2 regions of the Bacillus tequilensis genome follow, and region 1 is predicted to be linked to the other one. Evidence: a T-box and tRNA genes for the amino acid it is inferred to sense, from the RefSeq annotation. Region 1 holds a T-box; the other holds one or more tRNA genes.

Region 1 (16,443 bases):
TGTCTTTTTGAAGTCCGCCGCGCCCCAGCCTGAGCATGTGCTGGTCGGAGAATACAGCATGCGTGAGGGCTATCGCCTGATGAAGAAAGCAATCGCTCAAGGCCATCTGCCGGACGCATTCTTTATCGCAAGCGATTCCATGGCGATCGGCGCGTTAAAAGCGCTTCAGGAAGCCGGACTGCAGGTGCCGCGGGATACAGCGATTGTCAGCTTTAACGGGATTGAAGAATCTGAATTTGCCAGCACGCCTTTAACGACAGTGAAGGTATACACAGAGGAAATGGGCCGGACAGGCGTAAAATTGCTGCTGGACCGCCTCAATGGCCGAACCCTTCCCCACCGCGTCACCCTGCCCACCACTTTAATCGTAAGACAAAGCTGCGGATGTCCAGCTAAGGAGGTGACATAAGCAAGCATTAATCATGATGATAAGGAGGAAAAGATGAAACACACTTTTGTTTTATTTCTCTCTCTTATTCTGCTTATTCTGCCCGGCTGTTCAGCAGAGAAAAGCTCAGCGGACACCGCAAAAAAGACGTTAACCATTTATTCTACAATGTCAACGGACAGTGAAAGAGATACGTTCAGAAAACTTACGGCAGCGTTTGAAAAGGAACACAGTGACATTCGTGTCAGCCTTCATTTCCCAGGCAATGACTATGAAAATATGATGCGTGTCAGAATGGCTGCCAATGATTTGCCTGATCTTTTTGATACACATGGCTGGGGGAAAATCAGGTACGGAGAATATACAGCAGACCTCCGGGATATGAAATGGACTGAAAACCTCGATCCACATTTAAACAGCATTCTCAAAAATAAAAGCGGAAAGGTGTATGCCTATCCGATCAATCAGGCAAAAGACGGACTGGCGTATAACCGCAATATGTTAGACCGTTACGACATTGACCCGCCGGAAACGATGGATGACTTTATGAAAGCACTGAGAACGATTAAAGAAAAGAGCAAGGGAAAGATTGTTCCCTTCTGGTTTGCCGGATATGACAAAAGCTCATTCGCCCAATATTACGACCAATTCGCTACACCTCTTCTCATTACAGATCCCGCCCACAACGAAAAAAAACAGCTCATTAACGGCACCTTTCAGTGGAGCAAATTCACTTATTTATCAGACATCCTTAAACAAATGCAGAAAGAAAAACTGATCAATATCGACGCTGTAACCGCAAAAAAATCTCAGCTCATTGAATTAATGGCCCAAAACAAAATCGCCTTTACGATGCAAGGCGGCACACTCGGCCACGATGTTGCCCAAATCAATCCAAACGTCGAGGTCGGCATTATCCCCACACCTGCGATACATGCCGGAGATGCCCCGATATGGATCGGCGGTGAACGCTATACGCTCGCAGCATGGAAAGACTCACCTCATCTAAAAGAAGCAAAAGAATTTATTTCATTTATGGCACGTCCCGCTAATGCCAAACAAATGGCTGAAGCCACCTCGCTTCCCTCGGGTCTGACCAATGTGAAAGCTGATATTTACTATGCAAATGACTATGAGCATTATCAAAATGTCAAAGTCGAACCTTACTTCGATCGTTTATACTTGCCTAACGGAATGTGGGACGTCCTGGGGACAGCCGGGCAGGAACTTGCGGCTGATATTTTGACGCCTCAAGAGATTTCGCAAAAGCTGAAAAGAGAATATAAACGACTCCGGGAGCAATCGGAAACACAGGGAGCTGAAAACAATGAGTGAGATCGCAAGGGACGTTCATGTAAAACAGGTTAAGCCAAAAAAGCAGACCTCACTTTGGTGGATGTACACTCCTGCTTTACTCTCCGTTCTGATCTTTATGATTTATCCGTTTATGAAAGGCGCAATGATCACCTTTACAAACTGGAACGGCTTTTCGCAAGTCTACCAATGGGTGGGATTCGCGCAATATGAAAGGCTGTTTACTGACCCTGACACTTGGCACATTCTAAAAAACACGCTGCTTTACGGGCTCGGCAGCACCTTTTTCCAAAATGCGGTCGGACTCTTGTACGCCCTGCTTCTAAATCAAAGCATCAAAATGAAAGCGATAACAAGAACCGTTGTCTATTTGCCTGTGATGATCAGTCCGCTCATTATGGGATACATTTGGTACTTTTTCTTCTCCTATGACGGAGGCGCGCTCAACGATTTGCTCGGTGTCTTCGGCATCAGCCCGATCAATGCGCTCGCCAGTCCAACACTGAATCCCTGGATCATCGTTTTGATTAACACCTATCAATATGTCGGGATCGCTATGATTGTCTACTTAGCCGGCCTGCAAAGCATTCCGAAGGATTACTATGAAGCCGCGCAAATGGATGGTGCGAAACCAGTCCAGCAGTTTTTCACCATTACACTGCCGCTGTTAATGCCCTCAATAACGATTAATATGGTCATCAACATCATTGGAGGCTTAAAGCTGTTTGACGTCATTATCGCGCTCACCGCTGGCGGCCCTGGGAATGCGTCACAATCCATGTCCACGTTTATGTATGATTTGTATTTCAAACGGCAGGATGCCGGCTATGCCGCAACGCAAGGCATATTGATGGCATTTGTCATTTTGATCATCAGCTTTTGTGCGCTTGCGTATTTTAAAAGAAAGGAGACGGAAATGTCATGAAAACCGCCCGTTCAAAAAATCTGCGGATCGTTACACTTCTTGCCGCCATTGTGGCCTGTGCGCATTTTATTCCTTTTTACATTCTGCTGACCACCTCATTAAAAGCAAAGGGAGACTACAGTTCGAAATGGATGTTTCCAGGCGATATCTCCTTCCGCAATTTTTCAGAGGCATGGGAGCGCGCTTCACTTGGAAACTCTTTTATAAACACCATCATCATCACAGGCTTTTCCGCCTTGTTATTGATCATATTCGGCTCACTTGCCGCCTACCCACTTGCCCGGCGGGAAACAAAGCTGAATAAAGCGGTTTTCGCCTTGCTCATTTCCATTATGATCATCCCTCCGCTAACGTCCATGGTGCCTTTATACCAAATGGTCGTGGATGCCGGAATGGTGAATACACACGCCATCGCCATTTTCATCAATACAGCGGCTTACATGCCGTTAACCATATTCCTGTATTCAGGTTTTATCCGATCAACAGTTCCAAAAGAGCTTGAAGAAGCTGCAAAAATTGACGGCGCGGGCATGCTGAAAATCTTTTTTATGATCGTGTTTCCTCTGCTTAAGCCGATCACAGCGACCATCTGTATTATTTCCTGTGTCTTTATATGGAACGACTATCAATTTGCGATTTTCTTTTTACAAGATCAAAAGGTTCAGACATTAACAGTCGCCATGGCAGGGTTTTTCGGAGAAAACGCCAACAATCTGCATTTAGTTGCCGCAGCGGCTCTTATGGCAATGTTGCCGATGATTGTTCTGTTTTTGGCGCTGCAGAAATATTTCATTGCCGGCCTGTCATCCGGAGCGGTAAAGGGATAACATTAAAGGAGGAAGCAATATGAAAAAGATTACATTTATCGGTGCAGGGAGTACCATTTTCGCCAAAAATGTATTAGGAGACTGCCTGTTAACGGAAGCACTAAATGGCTTTGAATTCGCTCTTTTCGACATTGACCCCAAACGCCTGCAGGAATCCCAGCTCATGCTCGAAAATCTGCGAGACCGCTATAACCCGAGTGTGGCGATCAACAGCTACGATGACAGAAAACTTGCCTTGCAGAACGCAAGCTATGTCATCAATGCCATTCAGGTTGGAGGATATAAACCGAGCACTGTCATAGATTTTGAGATTCCGAAACGGTACGGGTTGCGCCAAACGATTGCCGACACAGTCGGCATCGGCGGGATCTTCAGATCACTCAGAACCATCCCCGTCTTATTTGATATCGCAAAGGATATGGAAGACATGTGCCCAGATGCGTGGTTTTTAAATTATACAAATCCAATGGCCTCCCTTACAGGCGCACTGCTCCGCTATACAAATATTAAAACAATCGGGCTCTGCCACAGTGTTCAAGTGTGCACGAAGGATTTATTCAAATCTCTCGGAATGGAGCATGACGGAATTGAGGAACGCATCGCGGGAATCAATCATATGGCCTGGCTTTTGGAAGTCAAAAAAGACGGTATAGATCTCTATCCTGAAATTAAAAGGAGAGCAAAAGAAAAACAAAAAACAAAGCATCATGATATGGTGCGGTTTGAATTGATGGATAAGTTCGGCTATTATGTCACGGAATCATCCGAACACAACGCAGAGTATCACCCGTTCTTTATTAAACGGAATTACCCTGAGCTGATCAGCGAGCTGCAAATTCCGCTAGATGAATATCCGAGAAGGTGCGTCAAGCAGATTCAAAATTGGGAGAAAATGCGGGATGATATCGTCAACAATAAACACCTTACGCACGTACGTTCAAAGGAATATGGTTCAAGAATAATCGAAGCGATGGAAACGAACGAGCCATTCACCTTCGGAGGAAACGTCTTGAACACAGGACTGATCACCAACCTTCCTTCAAAAGCCGTTGTGGAAGTGACATGCGTCGCCGCCAGAAAAAAAGTGACCCCGTGCTTCGCCGGAGAACTGCCTGAGCAGCTCGCAGCCCTAAACCGGACGAATATTAATACACAGCTGATGACAATTGAAGCCGCTGTCACACGAAAAAAAGAAGCGGTTTACCAGGCCGCAATGCTTGATCCGCATACAAGCGCGGAGCTTTCCTTGAATGACATCATCTCCATGTGCGACGATTTATTTGAAGCGCACGGCGATTGGCTTCCGTCGTACAAATAAAAAACTAGGGGACCGCTCTCCCCTAGTTTTTTGGTTTTGTTTCGCCTTCCCAAGCCATCATGCCGCCTTCGACATTGACTGTTTTAAAGCCCTGTTCATCCAAGTACCTGCAGACATTCATGCTGCGCATTCCTGAGCGGCAGATAAACACGTACTCTTTGTCTTTATCAAGGGTGTCCATTTTTTCAGGAATATCCCCCATGCGAATATGAACGGCTTGCGGGATCATGCCTTCCGCAACCTCTTCATCTTCTCTGACATCAATCAAATATAATTCTTCGTCCGCCTCAATTTTTTCTTTCAAAGCGGCTGTGCTGATTTCTTTTATTTCCAAAGAAAACACTCCCATTCACAATGATCATGTTTTAGTATATCAAAGTCAGCTGGACGATTGCTATTTCGAGACTGATTTAGAAAAATCCCCTTTTCGCAAAGGGGATTTTTCTAGGCTTAGTTTGCCACAATATTGACGAGTTTGCCAGGCACTGCGATGATTTTTCGAATCGTTTTGCCTTCAAGCTGCTCTTTGACCTTTTCATCGGCTTGAGCAAGCTGTTCGAGCTGTTCTTTCGTCGCATCGGCAGGAACCAGTAATTTCGCTTTTACTTTGCCGTTCAGCTGAACAACGATTTCAACTTCATCATCCACAAGTTTCGTTTCATCATAAACAGGCCAAGCTTCATATGCAATCGTGCCGACATGGCCGAGCTTCTCCCAAAGCTCTTCCGCTAAGTGAGGCGCAATAGGAGAAAGAAGCTTCACGAAGCCTTCCATATATTCCTTCGGCAGCTCTGTTGCTTTATATGCTTCATTGATAAAGACCATCAGCTGGGATATACCCGTGTTGAAACGAAGACCTTCGTAATGGTCTGTGACCTTCATGACTGTTTCATGATACACGCGCTCCAATGTTTCACCTGCGCCGTCAACGATTTTGCCGTTAAGCTCACCGTTGTCTTCTACAAACAGGCGCCATACGCGGTCAAGGAAGCGGCGCGCGCCGTCTAATCCTGATTCAGACCAAGCGATTGAAGCATCTAGCGGTCCCATGAACATTTCGTACAATCTGAGCGTATCAGCACCGTGAGAGGCAACGATTTCGTCAGGGTTGACAACGTTCCCTTTCGATTTACTCATTTTTTCGTTGTTTTCGCCGAGAATCATTCCTTGGTTATACAGCTTTTGGAACGGTTCTTTCGTCGGCACTACGCCGATATCATACAGGAACTTATGCCAGAAGCGGGCATACAGAAGATGGAGCACGGCATGTTCTGCGCCACCAATATACATATCAACCGGAAGCCATTTTTCCAACTTCTCTGGTGATGCCAGCTGATCCGGATTGCGCGGATCAATGTAGCGCAAGAAATACCAGCAGCTTCCCGCCCATTGCGGCATCGTATTCGTTTCTCTTCTTCCTTTTTTCCCTGTCTCAGGGTCTGTGACTTCCACCCAATCTTTAATGTTCGCAAGCGGTGATTCGCCTGTTCCGCTCGGTTTGATTTCATCCGTTTTCGGCAAAATCAGCGGCAGCTCCTCTTCAGGCACAGCCGTTGATGTTCCGTCTTCCCAATGAATGACCGGAATCGGCTCGCCCCAATAACGCTGGCGGCTGAAAAGCCAATCGCGCAGACGGTACGTCACTTTTTTCTCGCCGTTTGTCGTTTCTTCCAGCCAAGCAATCACTTTCTCAATCGCTTCCTGTTTGTTAAGGCCGTTCAGGAAATCAGAATTCACGTGCTCGCCGTCGCCAGTGTACGCCGCTTCCTCAACGTTTCCGCCTTTCACAACTTCCTTCACCGGAAGGCCGAATGTTTTGGCGAATTCAAAATCACGCTCATCGTGTCCTGGAACAGCCATGACAGCACCTGTTCCGTATGATGCAAGAACGTAATCCGCAATCCAGATCGGCAATTTCTCTCCGTTTACAGGATTGATCGCATAAGCTCCTGTAAATACGCCTGTCTTTGTTTTCGCAAGATCAGTACGCTCCAGGTCACTCTTTGATTGAATTTCTTTGATATATGCTTCAACAGCTTCTTTTTGCTCAGCCGTTGTGATGTTTTCCACCAATGCATGTTCCGGGGCAAGTACCGTGTATGTAGCGCCAAACAGCGTGTCTGGTCTTGTCGTAAACACCGTAAAGGATTCATCATGTCCATCTATAGCAAAATGAACGTGAGCGCCTTCAGAACGGCCGATCCAGTTGCGCTGCATATCTTTAATGCTTTCCGGCCAGTCAAGCTCTTCCAAGTCTTCAAGAAGCCTGTCCGCATAAGCGGTGATTTTCAGCATCCACTGCTTCATCGGACGTCTCTCTACCGGATGGCCGCCGCGTTCGCTCTTGCCGTCAATGACTTCTTCGTTGGCGAGAACCGTACCGAGAGCCGGGCACCAGTTTACAGGCACTTCGTCAACGTAAGCAAGGCCCTTTTCGTATAGCTTTAAGAAAATCCATTGCGTCCATTTATAGTATTCAGGGTCAGTCGTATTGATTTCACGGTCCCAGTCATATGAGAAACCAAGCGACTGAATTTGACGGCGGAAATTGTCGATATTCTGCTTCGTAAACACAGCTGGATCGTTCCCTGTGTCAAGCGCGTATTGCTCAGCCGGCAGGCCGAATGCGTCCCAGCCCATCGGATGAAGGACATCATAGCCCTGCATGCGCTTCATGCGGGACAGGATATCTGTAGCTGTGTATCCTTCAGGATGGCCGACGTGCAATCCCGCTCCTGACGGATAAGGGAACATGTCCAGCGCGTAAAATTTTTGTTTTTCATTATGATCAAGAGTGGCAAATGTTTTGTTTTCAAGCCAGTATGTTTGCCATTTCTTTTCTATCTCTTTGTGCTGAAAACTCAAAGTAAAAACCTCCTTCTAATTGAATACGGCGTTTATGGTTCAAGTATTGACGGGAAGGAGCGAACTATATTCAGAATATTCCCAAACTAAAAAAAACTCCCTCATCCCAAAAAGGGACGAGAGACTTTCGTTTTCCCGCGGTACCACCCTCGTTAGCGCGGCATACGCCGCACTCACTTGATACTTTTAACGCAGTTATGCGTCAGCGGCTTTTCACCGCTGCAACTCTGAGGTGAGTTCGGAAACAAACTTGATTGACTTTCACCAGCCGTCAACTCTCTGCAACAATATCTGCTTCTTACTGCTCCTCTTCATTGTTCTTATCGCAACCGTAATCTTAACTGTATTTTATAGAATTCTGTTCATAAGTGCAAGCAGGTTTGTATACAATGGGAATGTACCCTGAACGGGCGAAGATTGAGGACAATTATTCGGGTGGAGTTTTGGTTTGACGTTTGGACTCGGCTGGGTCGCCGCCGCTGTTCATTTCTCTCACAAAGTCAAAACTTCTGAGAACAGCTTCACCGCCGTAGCCTGAGATAATCGATAAGATGACAAGTTGAATTCCTGAATCGGGGTCAGCGGATAATACAAGTAAAATGGAAGCTGTCATTCCGATAAACCAATCTTCCAAAAATCCAAGGTAGATAAACCGCTTCGTCATTCTGGGTTTCTCCAGCCTGCCTCTCTTTTTCACATGACCGAGAATCCCCATGATTCCTCCAATTACACAAGCAATAAGTACCTGATGCAGCATCTTCATCATCACCTTCCTAAAGCCCTTATTTCGTAAAGCGACTTCAGGCCATCCAGCCCCCTTAAACGATTCCGATGATTTTCGATATCTACATACTGGCAAATCTGAAAAAAGCTTGTTTCTTCCATTATATGTGAACACATGATCGATAAGCTTGATGCATTGGATTCATTTTTCCCCCAGTGACATTTACCTAGTCACTCATTTAGCTGCTTCCGGTCATATGTTCAATCTCTGTTCTTATTTTAGTGTATACGAGGACAAGCCTTGATGACAAACAACAAACTGCGCTTGCTTGAATCAGAACATACGTTATGCTAGGGTTACTGTAGAATTCATTTAAAAAAGGGGAAAATCAGGCTTTCGTTCAGTAAGATGACAGCCTAAGGGGGATTTAAATGGCTAGTTTTCAATCATTTGGCATGCAAGGACAGCTGGAAGTCATCAAAAAAGCGCTTGATCATGCGCGAGTCGGTGTGGTCATTACAGATCCCGCGCTCGAAGATCATCCTATTGTCTACGTAAATCATGGCTTTGTTCAAATGACCGGTTATGAAGCCGGGGAGATTTTAGGAAAGAACTGCCGATTCTTACAGGGGAAACACACAGATCCCGCTGAAGTGGACACGATCAGAACCGCTTTACAATATAAAGAGCCTGTTACCGTGCAGATCAAAAACTACAAAAAAGACGGAACAATGTTCTGGAATGAATTGAATATTGATCCGCTTGAGACTGAAGGCAAGACCTATTTTGTCGGCATCCAAAAAGACATCACCCAGCAAAAAGAGTATGAAAAGCTTCTCGAGGATTCCCTCACAGAAATCACTGCACTTTCAACGCCTATTGTCCCGATACGCAACGGCATTTCAGCTCTTCCGCTAGTCGGAAACCTGACTGAGGAGCGATTCAATTCCATTATCTGCACATTGACGAAAATTCTAACAACATCCAAGGATGATTATTTAATTATCGATTTATCCGGATTAGCCCAAGTGAACGAACAAACCGCCGATCAGATTTTCAAGCTGAGCCATTTGCTGAAATTGACGGGGACCGAATTAATCATTACCGGCATTAAGCCCGAATTGGCTATGAAAATGAATGGTTTGGATGCTAATTTTTCATCGTTGAAAACATTTTTAAATGTAAAGGATGCCGTTAACGTTCTTCCGGTCATGTAAAAAGATCCCGCTCATCAGCGGGATCTTTTATTATGAAGAGATTGAGGCTTGCTTATTTGTTTCTTTTGCCGGTTTTATCCGTTTGTCGTATAAAAGCGTTGCGGCAATACTGATCAGCAGCAAAACCAATAGAGATAAAACAAGAGCCCGGATGCCAAAATGATCGACAAGCAAACCGCCGAACAACGGGCCAATCATTCTGCCGCCTGTCGCCGCGCTGTTGACAAAGCCTTGATAAAAGCCTTCTTTCCCCTTAGGCGCAAGCTGATTGGCAATCGTCGGCACCGCTGGCCAAACAAGCATTTCTCCGATAGTCAGAATCACCATGGCAGCCAGAAACATCGGGAAGTGCTTTGCCGTCAGCAGCATGCTGTAGGACAGTATAAAAATGATAAAACCGATGACCATTTGCGCTTTCAGCGACTCCGCCCATTTTTTTACGACAAAGCTGACAAGCGGCTGGCCAATCACAATTAAAATTCCGTTAATTGTCCACAGCACGCTGTATAAGGAAAGAGATATTCCCATGCTTTGCGTGTACGAAGCAATCGTGGTAGACCATTGAGAATAAGCAAGCCAGCCTAGTACATAGCCGCTGCTTAATATGATCAGCGCGGCAAATTTCGCTTTGCCGTTCACAGCATCATAATCAAGCACGGATGTTTGAGACGCATCCTTCGTCTGAATATTTCGAAATCCGAAATATACGATAAAGAAAAAGATCAGATACAATACGGCATTCGCCATAAATACGTAGGAAAACGAGAAAGACGCCACGACACCGCCAAGAGCTGAGCCGACGGCCACCCCCGCGTTTTGCGCGACATAGATCGCATTAAATGCCTTCCTTCCCCCTTCAGGCCACACTGCTCCAGCCATTGCATAGCTGGCCGGAAAAACAACACCGGATCCAAAGCCCACAACCGTCAGCAGCGCAATATAGGCAGGCCAATCATGGAAAAAGACAAGACCCATCAAACTTGCTAACGTAATAGCAATCCCAAGCATAATCGATTTAAAGCCGCCGATTTTATCAAACAAAAAACCACCGCATAAATTACCAGCCACACTGGCGCCGGAATTCAGCATCAGAACAAGCCCGGCTACTGTTAATGACTTTCCTAAATGATTATGAATATAAATCGTATTCAGCGGCCATAAAAAAGAAGCCCCCGTCACATTAATAAACATTCCAATGATTAAAATTTTAAGAGCACGCGGCATACTCATCCCCCTTTCTTACCTAAAAAAGCTCATGAAAAAAACGAAACCTAAAACGGCTCCGTACGAATCGAGTGATCATAGCACATTCATTCTATCTGTCTACCTCACATTTTTCAACTGATGAGCGTAAAAAAATCTAACACATATTGTTCGGAAAATGTAAAATAAATAGAAAAAGGGGTCATTTTATGGAAATGGCATTAGCATTCTTAGGTTTTCTTGCATGTCTCATTTCGCTTAGCTATGGATTGTATCACCTCGTCAGATATGTGCTGAAAAAAGAAAAACGTTTTTCTAAGAAACTTTTTTGGCCGCTTTTGATAGGAGGCCTGGTGCTGCTCTTCACCGGAGCAGGACTGTCAGAGCCTGATGCTGCTGCTGCAAATGCGGAGAAAAAATATTCAGCTTTAAACGCCGAATATCAAAGTCTCACAAAAGAGCATGAAGCACTTGAAAAAGAATACAAATCTGTCAGCACTGAAGCAAAGACATTAAAAGACAGCACAGAAGATCAAGACAAGCTGAAGCAGCTTGAAAAAGAAAATAGTGAACTAAAAAAGACGCAAAAATCATTAAAAGCGGAGATGAAAGAGCTTCAAGACAATCAAAAACAGCTCAAAGAAGATACAAAAACGGCAAAGGCTGAAAATGAAACACTCCGACAAGATAAAACAAAGCTTGAAAAGCAATTAAAAGAGGCGAAAAGCCAAACTGCAAGTTCTTACGAAGACACTGGAAATTCTTCAAGCCATACCAATCAAGCTGATGAAGCCAAAGCAGCTGACACAGCAGAAGGCTGTAATATTAAAGGAAGCAAAAACGGCATCTACCACACGCCAGGCAGTACATACTACGACAGGACAACTGATCCGGCTGAAATGTTTTGCTCAGTTGAAGAAGCTGAAGCCGCAGGTTACCGGGCGCCAAAACGATAAACAAAAAGCTCCAGAATCTCTGGAGCTTTTGCTGTTTCATAACGATGATTTAATCACCTTCTTATAATAAAGAACAGACAGAAAACCGAAGATGGAGTAGAGCCCAGTATATAACACCATTACCACAATCATCGGCGTCCACACCTCTGACCCGAATAGGAACCAGCCGGATTGAACGGCAAAGTAGCTGTGGAAGAGGCCGACAACCAGCGGAATACCAAAGTTGTACATTTGTTTGATGCGTATCCCTTTTATCAGGTCGTCCCGCGTAAAACCAAGTTTTCTCAAAATCGTATAATTTGGTTTTTCATCTTCACTTTCACCCATTTGTTTAAAATAAAGGATACAGCCTGATGTAATCAGGAACGTTAATCCTAAGAAGCCGACGATGAACATCACGAGACCAAACAGTGACTTTTGCACAATGCCTGTATCCAGTCGTGATAAATGCTGATCTTTCTTGTTCACCTTTTGAAAAAGCTCATTTGCTTTTTCAAGCTGGTCCTCCTGTTTCACATTAATGCCGATAAATTCAGACTGCGCGAGCTGAATGCGGGGGTCTTTATCTTTGTTGAGCCGTTTATACAAGCTGTCATCCACTATAACTGCGGGCATTCCCCCGTTTGTAAACGTGTAGGATACAAGAAACTCATCTCTTAATCCTTTATAGCGTAATGGCTGCGTTTCATGCTTGCTTTTCACCTTCACGCTGCCGGAGTCTTTTAAAATCATTACTTTTTGCAGCAAGTCGGTGTATCCTGAGAACACCGCCTCTCCAGCCGCCACATCGACTCCGTTTACATCTTTGTCGCTTACAACAGCAAGCTGTAATTTACTCGGATCCCCCTGCATTTCTTTCGGGTTTCCATCCATGATATTTGTGACATCAAAAGCCGCTTGCAGAACAGGAGTTTCTTTTTTCACATACGAAATGTTACTTTCACTCAAACTGCTTTCAAATTGTTTGGCATCCTTCTCATTCATGAATGAAAAATCAGCCGCTACACTTTGTTCAGCGGTTTTTTCTGCCGAGTAATACGAAATATAAGCGAGTGACAGCAGCCCGATGGCGAGCGCTGAAACGGTTGTAATAATCGTCAGCAGCAACGCGTTCGATTTCATTCTGAACATGATCGATGACAGTGACAGTACTTCTGTAATATTTAAGTAGCCGCCCTTGCTTTTTCGAATGATGTTTGAAATAAATGTGACCGATCCTTTATAAAAGAGAAACGTCCCAATAATAACAGTCCCCAAGATAAAGCTCATCGCGCCAAACAGTTCGTTAATGGTCTTAAATTTTCCGCCAAACAGCTCAGAAGACACATAGTATCCTGTCAAAATCAGCACGATGCCTAAAGCGCCGATCAGCATTTGGAAAAATGATATTCTCTTCACCTTATCTTCAGTGGAAGACGCCACTTTAAATAAAGATAAAATACTTTGTTTTTTGATAAACATATAATTCATCATCATGATCAAGAGGTAAATGCCGCAGAACACTATAATCGTTTGAACCAAGGCTTGCTCAGAAAAATGCAGCTTCGCCTCAGTTTCGACATCGACAATTTTAAACAGGATCATGAGCACAAGCTTTGATATTGAAAACCCGGCCACTACCCCGATGGCTAAAGAGCCGAAATACAGCATGATATTTTCTGCACTTAAGATGCGGAAGATTTTATGCTTCGTCATTCCGATTAATTGAAACAGCCCTATTTCTTTACTCCGTCTTTTAATAAATATCGTATTTGCATATAAAATAAAAATCGTCACTACAGCGACAAGCAAAATCGAAGCAGCTTTAATGGCCGCGGCTCCCTTGATTGAAGCCTTTACTTCGTCAATCGCAGGATCATATTGGAGCGTGACAAAGGCGAAATAAAGCGCCACGCTAAAAATTAACGCAAACACATACAGATAGTAATTCCGAAGATTCTTTTTCAGATTTCGCAGAATGAGCTGATTAATGTTCATGCTGCACCCCGCCCAGCACGCCTTGCGTTTTCATGATATCCTGGAAAAACGTCTGCCTGTCTTGGCCTCCTTTATTCAGCTGGGTATACATTTGCCCGTCCTTAATAAAAATGACTCTGCCGCAGTAGCTGGCCGCAACCGGATCGTGAGTGACCATAATAATCGTGGCGCTGCGTTTTTGATTGAGCTGGCTTAGCTTGTTTAACAAATCAGAGGCTGATTTCGAATCGAGCGCGCCGGTCGGTTCATCAGCGAAAATAATGCTCGGGTCATGAATAAACGCTCTCCCGGCCGATGTTCTCTGCTTCTGGCCGCCGGATATTTCATTCGGGTACTTATCTCGCAATTCATAAATCCCCAGCTCTTTTGCAACTTCCTCAAATTTGCGATTAGCGTCCTTTTTTGATATTTTCGTGATCGATAGCGGCAAAAGGATATTTTCTTTCACTGTCAATGTGTCTAATAAATTGTAATCTTGAAAGATAAAGCCTAAATGCTGCTTTCTAAATTCAGCCAGCTGCTTTTCCTTCATAGCAGTCATTTCGTTTCCGTTAATGTTGATCGTTCCATGACTCACCTGATCAATCGAAGACAGTACATTAAGCAAAGTGGTTTTGCCCGATCCGGAAGCACCCATGATACTGACAAATTCGCCCTTTTCAATGTGAATATCGATGCCTTTCAGCACCTCGTGTTTATTCAGCTTGTTTCCATAGCTTTTTCGAATTTTATTTGCTTCTAAAATCATCATTTTGCAGTCTCCTTTATATTGGATAATCTCATTATAAAAAGGAATGCCGGGCTTTTCCTTCGATTGGGCGAACAAAAAAGAAAAGCATGTGACATTTTCGTCACACGCTTATGACACGTTCAAATTGATTCCGTTTTGGAAAGGTTAATGTAAAAACTGTCCCTGCACCGAACTCCGAATACACATCAATATGGATTAATAACGGCGCCGCTGCTTTTTTCGCCAAGTACAGCCCCATGCCTGTGGACGCTTGATCATGGTGGTCTGTTGTGGAGGTGAATCCTTTCTCAAAAATACGCGGCACATCTTTTTGTTCAATGCCCCTGCCAAAGTCTTTCACTTCGAGCTGCGTCTGTTCCCCTTTTTGAAAGCTTTTGATCTCAATGTCAGAGGCTTCACTGTATTTCACCGCGTTTGTCAGCAGCTGCCTGATGATAAACGCCAGCCATTTTGCATCACTCAGCACTTCCTCTGCCTCCAGCTGAATATCAAAGCCGACCCCTTTCTGAATGCACCACGATTGTAAATCTTTGATTTCCTTGAAGATCAAAGACCGGAGCTGTATGCGCCCTACTGACAGGTCATTTTCAATAAATGATATGCGTTTTTGATGAAGCTGCTGATCAAGAAGCAGGTGAATACGCAGCCATTCATAGGACAACTGGGATTTTAAAGCTTGATCCTCCATTCTATCGATGAGTAAATGCATTGCTGTTAATGGGGTTTTAACCTCATGGATCCATGCCATCAGTTCATCTTTTTCATTTTCCAATGCTAAGCGATGCCGATCAGCAGTCTGCTTCAAGTGTTCCGTTTGCCCGGTAATGCTTCTTTCAACCATTGATTCAAACGGCGTTTCCGGTTCATTTATCGCTGTTACATCAAGGTTGTTCTCCCATGTTTTCAGGCTTTTATAAAACGCCGTTTCTTTCCGATAGCGGATCCAAAGGAATATGATAAAAAACAGCACACACAAATACACCATATAAAGCACATTTTCAAATGAGATGGAAGGAGCAACAAAAGCAATGGACAAAATCAAAGCCTGCTGAAACAAAAACGCGGCAATCCAGCTTCGCCTTTCAATGAGAAATGCCTTAATCATAGAAATGATCCTCTTCCTTCGCTATGTAGCCTTGGCCGACCTTCGTCTCGATATATGCGCCAAGCTGCAGGGCATCCAGTTTTTTTCGCAGGCGATTGACATTGACGGTCAGCGTATTATCACTCACAAAACGCTCATCGTTCCACAAGCTTCTGATCAGCTCTTCCCGGCTGACAATCTTGTTTTTTTGTTCTATTAGCTGTTTGAGAATGAACATTTCATTTTTAGTCAGTTCAACAGAACCGTTGTCATTGCTGACGAGGTTCTGCTCCGCGTCTATGGCCGCACCGCACCACGTTTTGATCGTGCTCGGCTCCGTATTATAATGATACACGCGCCGGAAAATCGCTTGGATTTTCGCTATCAGCACATCAAAGTGAAACGGTTTTTGAATAAAATCATCTGCCCCGAGCTGCATGGACATCACCATATCAGCAGGATGATCCCGGGAGGATAAAAAGAGAATCGGCACATTTGACCGGGAGCGGATCAGCCGGCACCAATGAAACCCGTCAAATTTAGGAAGCTGGACATCAATAATGACGCAATCAGGCTGAACCGCCGCAAATTCCTGCAGCACTTGACTGAAATCCTGAATGCCGTATACATCATAGGACCATCCTGTTAAACGATCCTTGATTTCGTGAAACAGCGATTCATCATCTTCAATCAGCAAAAGTTTAAACAATCGACTCACCGCACTTTTTCCTTTTTTATCAAGTGTATAGCAAAACGCCATCCTGCGCTATAGAGAAAGCCGGCTTGCTCAGCCGGCTTTTACATATTATAATTCTCTTCTCAACGCTGTCAGCACGTTGGTTTTCGTCGCTTTTCTCGCCGGGTTCATTCCGGAAAGCACCGCAACCCCTCCGC
Region 2 (16,443 bases), 1.2 Mb from region 1:
AGAGTGCCCAACTGAATGCTGGCAACTAAGATCAAGGGTTGCGCTCGTTGCGGGACTTAACCCAACATCTCACGACACGAGCTGACGACAACCATGCACCACCTGTCACTCTGCCCCCGAAGGGGACGTCCTATCTCTAGGATTGTCAGAGGATGTCAAGACCTGGTAAGGTTCTTCGCGTTGCTTCGAATTAAACCACATGCTCCACCGCTTGTGCGGGCCCCCGTCAATTCCTTTGAGTTTCAGTCTTGCGACCGTACTCCCCAGGCGGAGTGCTTAATGCGTTAGCTGCAGCACTAAGGGGCGGAAACCCCCTAACACTTAGCACTCATCGTTTACGGCGTGGACTACCAGGGTATCTAATCCTGTTCGCTCCCCACGCTTTCGCTCCTCAGCGTCAGTTACAGACCAGAGAGTCGCCTTCGCCACTGGTGTTCCTCCACATCTCTACGCATTTCACCGCTACACGTGGAATTCCACTCTCCTCTTCTGCACTCAAGTTCCCCAGTTTCCAATGACCCTCCCCGGTTGAGCCGGGGGCTTTCACATCAGACTTAAGAAACCGCCTGCGAGCCCTTTACGCCCAATAATTCCGGACAACGCTTGCCACCTACGTATTACCGCGGCTGCTGGCACGTAGTTAGCCGTGGCTTTCTGGTTAGGTACCGTCAAGGTACCGCCCTATTCGAACGGTACTTGTTCTTCCCTAACAACAGAGCTTTACGATCCGAAAACCTTCATCACTCACGCGGCGTTGCTCCGTCAGACTTTCGTCCATTGCGGAAGATTCCCTACTGCTGCCTCCCGTAGGAGTCTGGGCCGTGTCTCAGTCCCAGTGTGGCCGATCACCCTCTCAGGTCGGCTACGCATCGTCGCCTTGGTGAGCCATTACCTCACCAACTAGCTAATGCGCCGCGGGTCCATCTGTAAGTGGTAGCCGAAGCCACCTTTTATGTTTGAACCATGCGGTTCAAACAACCATCCGGTATTAGCCCCGGTTTCCCGGAGTTATCCCAGTCTTACAGGCAGGTTACCCACGTGTTACTCACCCGTCCGCCGCTAACATCAGGGAGCAAGCTCCCATCTGTCCGCTCGACTTGCATGTATTAGGCACGCCGCCAGCGTTCGTCCTGAGCCAGGATCAAACTCTCCGATAAATGGATCACAGATTAAGTTCGCCGCATCCTGCGACGACATCTGTGTGACCTGCATCGTGCAGGCCCTAGTTTGACTGACTACGCACATCGCTGTGCGATTTGTTTAAAAATGAATTAACAGGTACGTTTTGTCTTGTTTAGTTTTCAAAGATCATTTCGTTTGTTCGCTTTGTTAAAGCAACTTTATTATTATACAATGTTGCTTGTTTAAAGTCAACAACTTTTTTAGAAAACATTTGGTGGAGCCTAGCGGGATCGAACCGCTGACCTCCTGCGTGCAAAGCAGGCGCTCTCCCAGCTGAGCTAAGGCCCCATAAAAATGGTCGGGAAGACAGGATTCGAACCTGCGACCCCATGGTCCCAAACCATGTGCTCTACCAAGCTGAGCTACTTCCCGATTTCTTGTTTATTCTATTAGAATAATGGCGCGCCCGAGAGGAGTCGAACCCCTAACCTTTTGATCCGTAGTCAAACGCTCTATCCAATTGAGCTACGGGCGCAAAATTTAATGCCGAGGGCCGGACTTGAACCGGCACGGTAGTCACCTACCGCAGGATTTTAAGTCCTGTGTGTCTGCCAATTCCACCACCCCGGCGTGGATGGTATAGTTGGAGCGGAAGACGGGATTCGAACCCGCGACCCCCACCTTGGCAAGGTGGTGTTCTACCACTGAACTACTTCCGCAGACAGGAAATCCAGTTTTTACAACTGTTATCCTATATAATGCGGGTGAAGGGACTTGAACCCCCACGTCATAAAGACACTAGATCCTAAGTCTAGCGCGTCTGCCAATTCCGCCACACCCGCGTAAATGGTGAGCCATGAAGGACTCGAACCTTCGACCCTCTGATTAAAAGTCAGATGCTCTACCAACTGAGCTAATGGCTCTTTTTAAAAGAGACTTGAGTATTATACCATATAAAAGTGGTGCCGGCAAGAGGACTTGAACCCCCAACCTACTGATTACAAGTCAGTTGCTCTACCAATTGAGCTACACCGGCAAGATGGTGGAGGATGACGGGCTCGAACCGCCGACCCTCTGCTTGTAAGGCAGATGCTCTCCCAGCTGAGCTAATCCTCCATAATTGCACTAACGTGCAATTGCTTGGCGGCGTCCTACTCTCACAGGGGGAAACCCCCGACTACCATCGGCGCTGAAGAGCTTAACTTCCGTGTTCGGTATGGGAACGGGTGTGACCTCTTCGCTATCGCCACCAAACAAATTGAGAGTGTTCTCTCAAAACTAGATAACAGGTATGACATCATTCAACATGTGGTTAAGTCCTCGATCGATTAGTATCTGTCAGCTCCATGTGTCGCCACACTTCCACCTCAGACCTATCAACCTGATCATCTTTCAGGGATCTTACTTCCTTGCGGAATGGGAAATCTCATCTTGAGGGGGGCTTCATGCTTAGATGCTTTCAGCACTTATCCCGTCCGCACATAGCTACCCAGCGATGCCCTTGGCAGAACAACTGGTACACCAGCGGTGCGTCCATCCCGGTCCTCTCGTACTAAGGACAGCTCCTCTCAAATTTCCTGCGCCCGCGACGGATAGGGACCGAACTGTCTCACGACGTTCTGAACCCAGCTCGCGTACCGCTTTAATGGGCGAACAGCCCAACCCTTGGGACCGACTACAGCCCCAGGATGCGATGAGCCGACATCGAGGTGCCAAACCTCCCCGTCGATGTGGACTCTTGGGGGAGATAAGCCTGTTATCCCCGGGGTAGCTTTTATCCGTTGAGCGATGGCCCTTCCATGCGGAACCACCGGATCACTAAGCCCGACTTTCGTCCCTGCTCGACTTGTAGGTCTCGCAGTCAAGCTCCCTTGTGCCTTTACACTCTGCGAATGATTTCCAACCATTCTGAGGGAACCTTTGGGCGCCTCCGTTACCTTTTAGGAGGCGACCGCCCCAGTCAAACTGCCCACCTGACACTGTCTCCCCGCCCGATAAGGGCGGCGGGTTAGAAGGTCAATACAGCCAGGGTAGTATCCCACCGATGCCTCCACCGAAGCTGGCGCTCCGGTTTCCAAGGCTCCTACCTATCCTGTACAAGCTGTACCAACATTCAATATCAGGCTGCAGTAAAGCTCCACGGGGTCTTTCCGTCCTGTCGCGGGTAACCTGCATCTTCACAGGTACTATAATTTCACCGAGTCTCTCGTTGAGACAGTGCCCAGATCGTTGCGCCTTTCGTGCGGGTCGGAACTTACCCGACAAGGAATTTCGCTACCTTAGGACCGTTATAGTTACGGCCGCCGTTTACTGGGGCTTCAATTCGCACCTTCGCTTACGCTAAGCGCTCCTCTTAACCTTCCAGCACCGGGCAGGCGTCAGCCCCTATACTTCGCCTTGCGGCTTCGCAGAGACCTGTGTTTTTGCTAAACAGTCGCCTGGGCCTATTCACTGCGGCTCTCTCGGGCTTGCACCCTAACAGAGCACCCCTTCTCCCGAAGTTACGGGGTCATTTTGCCGAGTTCCTTAACGAGAGTTCTCTCGATCACCTTAGGATTCTCTCCTCGCCTACCTGTGTCGGTTTGCGGTACGGGCACCTCTCACCTCGCTAGAGGCTTTTCTTGGCAGTGTGGAATCAGGAACTTCGCTACTATATTTCGCTCGCCATCACAGCTCAGCCTTATGGGAAACGGATTTGCCTATTTCCCAGCCTAACTGCTTGGACGCGGATATCCAATACCGCGCTTACCCTATCCTCCTGCGTCCCCCCATTGCTCAAATGGTGAGGAGGTGGTACAGGAATATCAACCTGTTGTCCATCGCCTACGCCTTTCGGCCTCGGCTTAGGTCCCGACTAACCCTGAGCGGACGAGCCTTCCTCAGGAAACCTTAGGCATTCGGTGGAGGGGATTCTCACCCCTCTTTCGCTACTCATACCGGCATTCTCACTTCTAAGCGCTCCACCAGTCCTTCCGGTCTGGCTTCACAGCCCTTAGAACGCTCTCCTACCACTGTTCGAAGAACAGTCCGCAGCTTCGGTGATACGTTTAGCCCCGGTACATTTTCGGCGCAGAGTCACTCGACCAGTGAGCTATTACGCACTCTTTAAATGGTGGCTGCTTCTAAGCCAACATCCTGGTTGTCTAAGCAACTCCACATCCTTTTCCACTTAACGTATACTTTGGGACCTTAGCTGGCGGTCTGGGCTGTTTCCCTTTCGACTACGGATCTTATCACTCGCAGTCTGACTCCCAAGGATAAGTCATTGGCATTCGGAGTTTGACTGAATTCGGTAACCCGGTAGGGGCCCCTAGTCCAATCAGTGCTCTACCTCCAAGACTCTTACCTTGAGGCTAGCCCTAAAGCTATTTCGGAGAGAACCAGCTATCTCCAGGTTCGATTGGCATTTCACCCCTACCCACACCTCATCCCCGCACTTTTCAACGTGCGTGGGTTCGGGCCTCCATTCAGTGTTACCTGAACTTCACCCTGGACATGGGTAGATCACCTGGTTTCGGGTCTACGACCACGTACTCATGCGCCCTATTCAGACTCGCTTTCGCTGCGGCTCCGCATCTTCTGCTTAACCTTGCACGGGATCGTAACTCGCCGGTTCATTCTACAAAAGGCACGCCATCACCCGTTAACGGGCTCTGACTACTTGTAGGCACACGGTTTCAGGATCTCTTTCACTCCCCTTCCGGGGTGCTTTTCACCTTTCCCTCACGGTACTGGTTCACTATCGGTCACTAGGGAGTATTTAGCCTTGGGAGATGGTCCTCCCGGATTCCGACGGAATTTCACGTGTTCCGCCGTACTCAGGATCCACTCAGGAGAGAACGAAGTTTTGACTACAGGGCTGTTACCTTCTATGGCGGGCCTTTCCAGACCTCTTCATCTACCTCGTTCTTTTGTAACTCCGTACAGAGTGTCCTACAACCCCAAGAGGCAAGCCTCTTGGTTTGGGCTGATCCCGTTTCGCTCGCCGCTACTCAGGGAATCGCATTTGCTTTCTCTTCCTCCGGGTACTTAGATGTTTCAGTTCCCCGGGTCTGCCTTCTCATATCCTATGTATTCAGATATGGATACCACTCCATTACGAGTGGTGGGTTTCCCCATTCGGAAATCTCCGGATCAAAGCTTGCTTACAGCTCCCCGAAGCATATCGGTGTTCGTCCCGTCCTTCATCGGCTCCTAGTGCCAAGGCATCCACCGTGCGCCCTTTCTAACTTAACCGTTAAAAAGAATCACTATGTGATATCTTGTCTTACTAATTGAATGTGATGTCTACTGTTATCTAGTTTTCAAAGAACACGTTTCGAAGGAATGATCCTTCAAAACTAAACAAGACAGGGAACGTTCTGTTTATAAGACCCAAGGTCTTATATTCCGTATATATCCTTAGAAAGGAGGTGATCCAGCCGCACCTTCCGATACGGCTACCTTGTTACGACTTCACCCCAATCATCTGTCCCACCTTCGGCGGCTGGCTCCTAAAAGGTTACCTCACCGACTTCGGGTGTTACAAACTCTCGTGGTGTGACGGGCGGTGTGTACAAGGCCCGGGAACGTATTCACCGCGGCATGCTGATCCGCGATTACTAGCGATTCCAGCTTCACGCAGTCGAGTTGCAGACTGCGATCCGAACTGAGAACAGATTTGTGGGATTGGCTTAACCTCGCGGTTTCGCTGCCCTTTGTTCTGTCCATTGTAGCACGTGTGTAGCCCAGGTCATAAGGGGCATGATGATTTGACGTCATCCCCACCTTCCTCCGGTTTGTCACCGGCAGTCACCTTAGAGTGCCCAACTGAATGCTGGCAACTAAGATCAAGGGTTGCGCTCGTTGCGGGACTTAACCCAACATCTCACGACACGAGCTGACGACAACCATGCACCACCTGTCACTCTGCCCCCGAAGGGGACGTCCTATCTCTAGGATTGTCAGAGGATGTCAAGACCTGGTAAGGTTCTTCGCGTTGCTTCGAATTAAACCACATGCTCCACCGCTTGTGCGGGCCCCCGTCAATTCCTTTGAGTTTCAGTCTTGCGACCGTACTCCCCAGGCGGAGTGCTTAATGCGTTAGCTGCAGCACTAAGGGGCGGAAACCCCCTAACACTTAGCACTCATCGTTTACGGCGTGGACTACCAGGGTATCTAATCCTGTTCGCTCCCCACGCTTTCGCTCCTCAGCGTCAGTTACAGACCAGAGAGTCGCCTTCGCCACTGGTGTTCCTCCACATCTCTACGCATTTCACCGCTACACGTGGAATTCCACTCTCCTCTTCTGCACTCAAGTTCCCCAGTTTCCAATGACCCTCCCCGGTTGAGCCGGGGGCTTTCACATCAGACTTAAGAAACCGCCTGCGAGCCCTTTACGCCCAATAATTCCGGACAACGCTTGCCACCTACGTATTACCGCGGCTGCTGGCACGTAGTTAGCCGTGGCTTTCTGGTTAGGTACCGTCAAGGTACCGCCCTATTCGAACGGTACTTGTTCTTCCCTAACAACAGAGCTTTACGATCCGAAAACCTTCATCACTCACGCGGCGTTGCTCCGTCAGACTTTCGTCCATTGCGGAAGATTCCCTACTGCTGCCTCCCGTAGGAGTCTGGGCCGTGTCTCAGTCCCAGTGTGGCCGATCACCCTCTCAGGTCGGCTACGCATCGTCGCCTTGGTGAGCCATTACCTCACCAACTAGCTAATGCGCCGCGGGTCCATCTGTAAGTGGTAGCCGAAGCCACCTTTTATGTTTGAACCATGCGGTTCAAACAACCATCCGGTATTAGCCCCGGTTTCCCGGAGTTATCCCAGTCTTACAGGCAGGTTACCCACGTGTTACTCACCCGTCCGCCGCTAACATCAGGGAGCAAGCTCCCATCTGTCCGCTCGACTTGCATGTATTAGGCACGCCGCCAGCGTTCGTCCTGAGCCAGGATCAAACTCTCCGATAAAAGTTTGACTGACTACGCACATCGCTGTGCGATTTGTTTAAAAATGAATTAACAGGTACGTTTTGTCTTGTTTAGTTTTCAAAGATCATTTTTGTCAACTTCTTTCAAGCGACTTTATTATTATAACTCGTCGACTCACTGAAGTCAATAACTTTTTTGAATTTCTATTATTCGTTATCGCCTTGTTTAGCGGCAACGAATAATAATATACCACCTTGTAAATAATAGCGCAATAGTTTTTTTGAATAAATACTTAGGAATTTAAAAAGAGCAGCATCCCTTTATAAAAAAGGATACTGCTCCTCTTTATTAGCGTTGTCTCATTTGCGGGAATAACAGCACGTCGCGAATAGAAGGAGCATTCGTCAGCAGCATAACCAGACGATCGATACCGATGCCTAAGCCTCCTGTTGGCGGCATACCGTATTCCAGAGCTTCAACAAAGTCTTCATCCATTAGATGAGCTTCATCGTTACCAGCTTCGCGCTCTTTTAATTGATCTTCAAAGCGTTCTCTCTGATCAATAGGGTCATTCAGCTCTGTAAACGCGTTCGCATGTTCACGACCGACGATAAACAGTTCAAAACGGTCTGTAAAACGCGGATCCTCAGGATTTTTCTTAGCTAGAGGAGAAATTTCCACAGGATGTCCGTAAATAAACGTTGGCTGAATAAGTGTTTCTTCAATTTTTTGTTCGAAGAATTCATTGATGATATGACCTACTGTCATAGAATCTTTGATCTCTACGTCATGTTCTTTTGCATATTCGCGTGCTTGCTCAACAGTGACCTCTTCCCAGAAATCAACACCAGTTGCTTCTTTAACTGCGTCAACCATGTGGAGTCTTTTCCACTCCGGTTTAAGATCGATTTGTTCTTCTCCGTATTGGATCGTAGTTGTTCCAAGCACTTCTTGGGCGATATGGGCGACAAGGTTTTCAGTTAAGCTCATGATATCTTTATAGTCCGCATATGCCTCATATAACTCAATCATCGTGAATTCCGGGTTATGGCGTGTAGAGACACCTTCATTACGGAAAACGCGGCCGATTTCATACACTTTTTCTAAACCGCCGACGATTAGACGTTTTAGGTGCAGTTCGATTGCAATACGCATATAGAGCGGAATATCTAACGCATTGTGGTGGGTGATAAACGGACGTGCAGAAGCTCCCCCAGGGATGCTGTGCATTGTTGGTGTTTCCACTTCTAAGTATCCGTGATCATCAAGGTATCTTCTCATAGCTTGAATGATCTTGCTTCGTGTGATGAACGTATGTTTGCTGTCCGGATTTACGATTAGATCCAGATAGCGCTGACGGTAGCGCTGCTCAACGTCTTTTAGACCATGGTATTTGTCAGGAAGCGGACGAAGTGCTTTTGTCAGTAATTCAAAAGAAGTTGCTTTTACAGACAATTCGCCTACATTTGTTTTGAAGACTTTTCCGGTTACGCCGATAAGATCACCAAGGTCAGAAGACTTGAAGATTTCGTATTGGTCGTCACCGACACTGTCTTTTCTTACGTAGATTTGAATTTGGCCTTCTAAATCCTGAAGATGCGCAAAGCCGGCTTTTCCTTTGCCGCGTTTTGTCATCATGCGGCCTGCGATTGTCACTTCGATCGCTTTTTCTTCTAACTCTTCTTTTGTTAGTTCTTGATATGCTGAAATAACTTCCTGAGACTGGTGCGTTCTTTCAAAGCGTGCGCCGAACGGATCAATGCCGTTATCTCTCAGTTGATTCATTTTATCGCGTCTGACTTGCAGCTGATCGTTCAATTCTTCATGGTTATGCTCTTCTTGACTCATTGTTATCACTCCATTACAGATATTGTTTCATGAAAAAAGCAGAAAAACTGCCAGCGCAATACTGGCAGTGAGCAGCAAATAGAAGTAAGTATTATCCTACTTTTGCGTCTTGAAGCTCTTTTGCCTCAACCTCAACAGTAAATGCATCTAAAAGCTGTACAAACTCTTCTCTTGTCTCGCAATGGTTGATTTCATTACGAACCTTCGCATTGCCCTTAACACCTTTCAGATACCAAGCAGCGTGTTTTCTCATTTCTCTTACCGCTACATTTTCACCTTTTAAGTTAATGAGGCGGTCAAGATGCAGTTTGCATACCGCCATTTTTTCGCGCACTTGCGGCTCTTCTTTTAATTCGCCTGTTTCAAGGTATTGAACCGTACGATAAATCATCCACGGATTGCCCAGTGCGGCACGTCCGATCATGACACCGTCTACCCCTGTTTCTTCAAGCATACGTTTAGCATCCTGCGGCGTCTTGACATCGCCGTTTCCGATAACCGGAATCGATACTGATTGTTTTACTTCTTTGATGATATCCCAGTTTGCCGTTCCTTCGTACATCTGCACTCTTGTACGGCCGTGAAGCGCAACAGCTTTTCCGCCCGCACGTTCTACAGCCTGTGCGTTTTTCACTGCGAAAATGTGGTCTCCATCCCAGCCCATTCTCATTTTGACTGTAACTGGTTTATCAACGGAATCCACTACCGCGGACACCATTTCGTAAATCTTATCAGGATCAAGAAGCCATTTGGCGCCCGCATCGCATTTTGTAATCTTAGGTACAGGACATCCCATGTTAATATCAATAATATCAGCAGTTGTGTTTTGGTCTACAAACTTCGCCGCTTCCACAAGGGTTTCCTTTTTTCCTCCGAAAATCTGAAGGCTGAGCGGTTTTTCACGTTCATCAATGTAAAGCATCCCCATTGTTTTTGCATTATTGTAAAGGATCGCTTTGTCACTGACCATTTCAGCGCATACCAATCCGGCTCCGAATTCCTTTACAGTCAATCTGAATGCTGAGTTGCAGACACCAGCCATCGGGGCTAGCACAACCCGGTTTTTCAATTGAATATCACCGATTTTAAACATTTTCCCCCTCCTTTCTCATTTGTTTATTTTTCTGGCGGAGCCAATTCTTCCGCACTTATATTTAAAACCTCTGCAGCATCTTGAATGATGGCAGCTGACGGCAATCGGTTTCCGCGTTCGATTTCGCCGAGAATAGAAACTGATATACCTAACGCTTTTGCAAATCCTTCTTGAGTATAACCTTTCAGCTTTCTGAATGCACGAATTCGTCTACCCCAGATTTCTGCTTCCATACTCTTACACCTTCTTGGTTTGGTTCCGCGTTTTTTGCCTCTTTTTCAACCTGCGGGAAAATCTCCGCAAGCGGCGCAAGGACAAACAAACGCTCATACATTCTCGGGTGCGGAACAATTAGTTGCTCTGTTTCAATATTTTCACGATTAAACAGCAAAATGTCAAGGTCTGCCGTCCGCGGCCCCCACCTTACTTCCCTTGTTCTGCCTAATTCATTTTCTATATGCTGCGTCAGTTTAAGGAGTTCAAATGGGTTAAGCGATGTCTTGATTTCAACGGCCATATTTAAGAATTCATCTTGGTCTTCGTATCCGACCGGATCAGTTTCGTAAATAGACGACACCTTGGTGACTTTCACAGCGTCATGCTGGTGCAGCATGGTCACCGCTTGTCTTAAGTACGTTTCTTTATCTCCAATATTAGACCCTAGTGCAATATAAGCTATGTTGTTCATGATTTTTTTCTCGTGATTTCAATTGCTACTGATTTATAGTGTCCGGGAATCGGCGGGTCGGGCTTAATCACTTTCACAGTACATTGCTGCACCGGCTGAAATTGTTTGAGAACCGTGTCTGCAATGCGTTCTGCCAGTGTTTCTACCAATTTCACAGGCTCCCCCTCTACAATATCTTTACATACGTGATAGAGCTCAGCATAGTTGATCGTATGCTCAAGGTCGTCCGTTTGTCCGGCTTTGCTTAAATCCAGCTCAGCGGTTAAATCAACTTTAAACCGCTGACCGAGCTTGTTTTCTTCTTTGAACACACCGTGGTATCCGTAAAACTCCATGCCTTCTACGTAGACTTTATCCATGGTGCACCCCTCCCTTATTCAGCATTGCGTCCATCATTTTCGCCATTCTGGCAATTTGTTTCACATCATGGACTCTGACAATGTCACAGCCTTTTTGAATGCCGAGACACACAGTTGCGCCCGTTCCCTCAGCCCGCTCCTCAGGCGGAAGATCCAGAACATGTCCGATGAATCTTTTTCGGGAGGTTGCCAGAAGAACCGGATACCCCAGTCCGCTGAAAATCTCGAGCTTGTTCATCACTGCCAGATTGTCATGATAAGTTTTCGCAAAACCGATACCTGGATCAAGGATAATGTTCTTCTCCTCTACTCCGGCCTCAACAGCGATTTTTACACTCTCCATTAAGTCCGACAGCATATCGGGCAATATGTCGTTGTAATTTCTCTCTGGGCGGTTATGCATAAGAACAATGGGAACATTGTGTTCGGCTGCAACGGAAGCCATCTTCGGGTCATGTTTCGCTCCCCAAATATCATTGATGATGGATGCGCCCGCTTTCACAGCTTCATCTGCGACAGAAGCTTTGTACGTATCTACTGAAATCGGCACAGCCAGTTCATTTGTGATCCGTTCAATCACTGGAATGACTCTTGACATCTCCTCATCCTCTGACACATACTCGGCGCCGGGTCTTGTCGATTCTCCTCCGATATCAATGATATGGGCGCCGTCATCGATCATCTCTTTCGCATGCAGCAGCGCCCTGTCCAAGCTGTCATATTTTCCGCCGTCCGAGAAAGAGTCAGGCGTTACGTTTAAAATTCCCATCACCAGCGTCTTCTCTTTATATGATAAAGCGCTGGGCTTGGTATGGATTACTTGTGTTTGGTCTATCGTTTGCTGCGCCATTCTCTTCCTCCCTTTTCATGGATCATGTTCTTTATTTCTTTGTTGTATAGCTTCTGAAGAGCAGCGGCTGCTTCTCCTCTTCGTCCTGCATAGTTTACTTCCTCTATTTTAGTAAATGGGATGATCTCAAGAACAGAGTTTGTCATCCATGCTTCGTCAGCTGACAAAAGAGCCTTCAGCTCATATCGGCCCGTTTTGAGTTCCAATCCTATTTTCTTTGCATTTTCTATGACAAAACGCCTCGTAACACCGTCCAGAATACCGGTATCAAGTGATGGCGTATAGATGCAGCTGCCTTTTCTCCAGAAAACATTTGATATGATGCCTTCTGCAACAGCTCCATCCTCTGTTAAGAAAATTCCTTCGATACGCGGATCATTTCCGATTTCTCTTTTCGCATACATATTATTTAAATAATGATGAGATTTTAACCGAAATGGCCCCTCTGGTGTGTTTCTCCGTAACGATAAAACCTTTCCTTCTTTTTGCGAAGGAAGGCTTTCTGGTTTCAGCTGGTTCATAAAACATAATACAGTGGGCTTATCATATGTCTGGGAGACAAAGCCTTTGTCGCTGATCCCGGCTGATATGTCCAGTCTTACGCGGGCATTGCCATCCTTGATTTCATTCAGCAAAAGAAGCTTGTCCAGCATCTCATGAATCTCATGCTTCGAAACAGTATATTCAATTTGCAGATCGTTAAGCGCGCGCTTAAGCCTTTCTATATGCCAATCAAGCAAAAATGGGGATCCTTCGTAGAGCCTGAAGGTTTCGAAAACACCGATCCCATATAAAAATCCATGGTCAAAAGGAGAAAGAACTGCATCTTTCTCCTCTAGATACCGGCCGTTCACATATATCATCACGCAATAACTTCCTTGCGGTATGTTTCAATGAAATTTCTGAGCATTTCTTTTCCAAAGGAGGTCATAATTGACTCCGGGTGAAATTGCACGCCTTCTATCGGAAGATCATTGTGGCGAATGGCCATAATTTCTCCTTCTTTCGTTTGTGCTGTTACTGTAAAACAGCTTGGCAGGGTCTCAGGTTTTACGATCAGCGAATGGTAACGAGTCGCGACAAGGGGATTTTTCAAACCTTCGAAGATTGTCTTGCCGTCATGCTCGATATCCGAGGTTTTCCCGTGCATAAGCCGCTCTGCCCTAACCACATCGCCGCCAAACACCTGTGCGATGGACTGATGTCCGAGGCATACACCAAAAATGGGGATTCTGCCTGCGAAATGTTTAATAGCTTCAAGGCTGATTCCCGCCTCATCAGGACTGCACGGTCCAGGTGAAATCATCAGAAAATCAGGAGACAGCTCTTCGATTTCTTCGATCGTGATGCTGTCGTTGCGTTTCACAATCAGTTCTTCCCCAAGCTCGCCCAAATACTGCACCAAGTTGTACGTGAATGAATCATAGTTATCAATCATTAAAATCATTTCTCCGCTCACCTCATCTAATTTTTGTCTCTTCTTTGCTCAGCTCTAATGCCTTTTGCATTGCAAAAGCTTTTTTGAATGATTCCCTGTATTCGTGCTTTGGAACGGAATCAATCACAACTCCTGCGCCGGACTGCATAAATGCCTGCCCTCCGGTTGCATAAATGGTTCGAATGACGATATTAAACTGCAGATCGTGATTATACCCAAACCATCCTATAGATCCAGTATAAAGCCCGCGGCGTGTCGGCTCAAGTTCTTCTATAATTTCCATCGTTCTTACTTTGGGAGCACCTGTAATGGTTCCTCCGGGAAATACAGCATGAATAATATCTACCGCGTCATATCCATCCTGCAGTTCACCTTGGACATTAGATACAATATGCATCACATGCGAGTATTTTTCAATTGCCATGAATTCGTTCACGCTCACAGACCCGTAACGTGATACTCGTCCAAGATCATTCCTCTCTAGATCAACCAGCATGACATGTTCTGCGCGTTCTTTTTCATTATGGATCAATTCGTTTGCCAGCGCCTCGTCTTCTTCATCGGTTTCCCCTCTGGAACGGGTGCCTGCAATTGGCCTCGTCTCTAATAGCTTGCCCTTTTTGCTGACAAGCAGTTCAGGCGATCCGCAAATGATTTGGAAATCAGGTGTTTCTAAATAGGCCATATAAGGAGAAGGATTTACTGCTCTCAAAGTCTTGTAAATTTGATATGGGTGGGCAGACAGTGACTGCGACTGTCTGATTGACAAGTTGACTTGAAACACATCTCCGCTGGCGATGTATTGTTTGATTTTCTCTACAGCTTGCGAGAACCCCTCCTCCGTAAATGGTGCCGCGAAGGAGCCGTCTGTTTCATGCTTCATCTCTCGCGAAGAGACAGCAGGGAGCTCAGTCAGCCACAGCCGCTCCAGCTCAGATAGCTTCATATCCGCAGTTGCGTGATCAGAACCATTCACATGAGTAATCAGCCACAGAGACTCTTCTTGATAGTCATAAACTGCTATATCATCAAAAACAAGAAAATAAATATCCGGTGTTTCCAAATCATCTAGTGAGAGCATTTTAAAATTTTCAATGTAACGTGCGTAATCATAGCTGAGAAATCCGATTGCCCCGCCTTGAAAATCCGGAAGCTCGTGATCTGTTTCTGTTTCCAGCGTTTTAAACCAGCTGTGGAAGGCCCGTAATGGGTCACCTTCTTTAAACAGCATCTCATCTCCATGCTTAATTGTGGTTATTCCGTCTTTTCCTTTTACCGTCGCAATCGGATCAAGACCGGCTATGCTGTATCTGCCGCCTCTTGCACTTTCAAGGAGTACATGCTGTTTTCTGGATTGCGCAAGTTTCTCATATTGTTGTAAGAATGAGTCTTTTTGAAAAGGTACTTTTTTGCCTGCCGGTCTGCGTTGTGCCATTGATATCATTCCTCTATTTTCTTTTTTGCTTGTTTTTTTATTGTAAAGCAATCTTGTTATTGAAAAAAGTGAATTTCTCTTCCAAGCATAACATTCGGCGTAGACATGGCATATTTGATGCACGAATATAAAAAAACTCCCGGCAGACCGGGAGTTTGGCATTTTAATCGAATTGATACAGCGGCGTGCTCAGATAACGTTCGCCGTTACTTGGAATGACGGCCAAAACTTTTTTGCCTTTTCCGAGTTTTTTCGCTACTTGAAGAGCAGCGTAAATTGCCGCGCCTGATGAGATGCCTCCGAGAATTCCTTCTTCACGTGCAGCTCTGCGCGCATATTCAAACGCTTCTTCATTCTTCACAGGGAAGATTTCATCGTATACTTCGGTGTTTAAGATGTCTGGCACAAATCCGGCTCCGATTCCCTGAATTTTGTGGGGACCTGGTTTTCCTCCGGCAAGCACTGGAGAATCCGAAGGTTCAACAGCGTAAATTTTGATGGAAGGGTATGCTTCCTTCAGAACTTCGCCCGCTCCCGTAATCGTTCCGCCTGTGCCGATTCCGGCCACAAATGCGTCAATCTGATCATCACCGAATTGCTCAACAATTTCTTTACCTGTTGTTTGGCGGTGAATTTCTGGGTTAGAAGGGTTATTAAACTGCTGCGGCACAAAGTATCCGTGCTTCTCAGCAAGCTCTTCAGCTTTCTGAATGGCGCCTTTCATGCCTTCCGCGCCAGGCGTCAGCACAAGCTCAGCACCGTATGCGCGAAGAAGGTTGCGGCGCTCCATGCTCATTGTATCAGGCATCACCAAAATAGCTTTGAAACCTTTAGCCGCAGCAACCATCGCAAGCCCGATTCCAGTATTTCCGCTTGTCGGTTCAATGATTGTATCGCCGGCTTTTAATTTTCCTTCTTTTTCAGCGGCTTCAATCATAGCTAAACCGATACGGTCTTTTACACTGCTTCCAGGGTTCATATATTCAAGCTTCAAATATACATCCGCACTGTTTTCATCTGTAAGGCGATTTAATTTAACGATTGGCGTATTCCCAATTAATTCAGTAATGGAGTTTGCTACACGTACCATTCTCGACACCTCAATTTCCGACTATTTGTATTGGTATTATGTATATAATCTATCAATTTCAAAATTTTTTGTCAATCACTTAGTACTTTTTTCCCCATAAAACCATGATACATCAGCTTCTTTCCAAAGTGTTTTGACTGAGGCTTTATCACCTAGCTGATCCATTGCGATTTGACGTCTGATCTGATCTTTCACCTCATCGTATGAAAATGTCCTTGCTTTTAGTTTTTCTTTCAGCTGAATGACGGCGTATCCGTTACTGACCTTTATCGGTTTGCCAGACCATTCATCCTCTTTGAGTGTTTTTGCTTCTTCAATGTATGCTGAAGGAATGTTGTCTGATGCTTCTGTAACAAAGCCTAAATCTCCGCCGTATGGCGATGTATACCTGTCTGTAGACCTTTCCGCCGCGACAGCTTCAAAGCTCGATCCGCCATTCAGTTCTTTTAGGACTTCTCTCGCTTCTTCTTCATCTTTTACCACAATATGCCGAATTCGATACGAATCATCAAACTGATACAGCTCTTTATTTTTATTATAGAATGATTTCAATTCTTTGTTTGAGATATCAATATCCCTTGTTAACAATTCTTCAAGGAGGATA

What was found. A T-box is a leader RNA that pairs with one kind of tRNA and senses whether it is charged. The one in region 1 lies ahead of leuS (leucine--tRNA ligase), so its partner is inferred to be a tRNA-Leu.
Region 2: it encodes a tRNA-Leu, which carries the amino acid that the T-box ahead of leuS (leucine--tRNA ligase) is inferred to sense. The anticodon was not compared.

Annotation. Positions count from the first base shown of each region.
Region 1 is NZ_CP048852.1:2,899,449-2,915,891, forward strand. It holds gene G4P54_RS15380 (LacI family DNA-binding transcriptional regulator) at 1-409, shown strand, start outside; gene G4P54_RS15385 (ABC transporter substrate-binding protein) at 443-1,723, shown strand; gene G4P54_RS15390 (carbohydrate ABC transporter permease) at 1,716-2,627, shown strand; gene G4P54_RS15395 (carbohydrate ABC transporter permease) at 2,624-3,454, shown strand; gene melA (alpha-galactosidase MelA) at 3,474-4,772, shown strand; gene G4P54_RS15405 (rhodanese-like domain-containing protein) at 4,795-5,106, opposite strand; gene leuS (leucine--tRNA ligase) at 5,223-7,637, opposite strand; T-box leader at 7,747-7,961, opposite strand; gene G4P54_RS15415 (DUF4257 domain-containing protein) at 8,065-8,400, opposite strand; gene ytvA (YtvA family blue-light photoreceptor) at 8,793-9,578, shown strand; gene G4P54_RS15425 (MDR family MFS transporter) at 9,609-10,802, opposite strand; gene G4P54_RS15430 (sunset domain-containing protein) at 10,991-11,737, shown strand; gene bceB (bacitracin ABC transporter permease BceB) at 11,774-13,714, opposite strand; gene bceA (bacitracin ABC transporter ATP-binding protein BceA) at 13,704-14,465, opposite strand; gene bceS (two-component sensor histidine kinase BceS) at 14,566-15,570, opposite strand; gene bceR (two-component response regulator BceR) at 15,563-16,258, opposite strand; gene G4P54_RS15455 (ABC transporter permease) at 16,355-16,443, opposite strand, start outside.
Region 2 is NZ_CP048852.1:81,045-97,487, reverse strand. It holds rRNA gene G4P54_RS00545 (16S ribosomal RNA) at 1-1,157, opposite strand, end outside; tRNA gene G4P54_RS00540 (tRNA-Ala) at 1,395-1,470, opposite strand; tRNA gene G4P54_RS00535 (tRNA-Pro) at 1,478-1,554, opposite strand; tRNA gene G4P54_RS00530 (tRNA-Arg) at 1,581-1,657, opposite strand; tRNA gene G4P54_RS00525 (tRNA-Leu) at 1,667-1,752, opposite strand; tRNA gene G4P54_RS00520 (tRNA-Gly) at 1,767-1,841, opposite strand; tRNA gene G4P54_RS00515 (tRNA-Leu) at 1,882-1,964, opposite strand; tRNA gene G4P54_RS00510 (tRNA-Lys) at 1,970-2,045, opposite strand; tRNA gene G4P54_RS00505 (tRNA-Thr) at 2,083-2,158, opposite strand; tRNA gene G4P54_RS00500 (tRNA-Val) at 2,163-2,238, opposite strand; rRNA gene rrf (5S ribosomal RNA) at 2,261-2,376, opposite strand; rRNA gene G4P54_RS00490 (23S ribosomal RNA) at 2,431-5,358, opposite strand; rRNA gene G4P54_RS00485 (16S ribosomal RNA) at 5,528-7,077, opposite strand; gene lysS (lysine--tRNA ligase) at 7,387-8,886, opposite strand; gene dusB (tRNA dihydrouridine synthase DusB) at 8,978-9,979, opposite strand; gene G4P54_RS00470 (helix-turn-helix domain-containing protein) at 10,003-10,212, opposite strand; gene folK (2-amino-4-hydroxy-6-hydroxymethyldihydropteridine diphosphokinase) at 10,164-10,667, opposite strand; gene folB (dihydroneopterin aldolase) at 10,664-11,026, opposite strand; gene folP (dihydropteroate synthase) at 11,019-11,876, opposite strand; gene pabC (aminodeoxychorismate lyase) at 11,858-12,739, opposite strand; gene pabA (aminodeoxychorismate/anthranilate synthase component II) at 12,739-13,323, opposite strand; gene G4P54_RS00440 (anthranilate synthase component I family protein) at 13,337-14,749, opposite strand; gene cysK (cysteine synthase A) at 14,913-15,839, opposite strand; gene G4P54_RS00430 (peptidyl-prolyl cis-trans isomerase) at 15,915-16,443, opposite strand, start outside.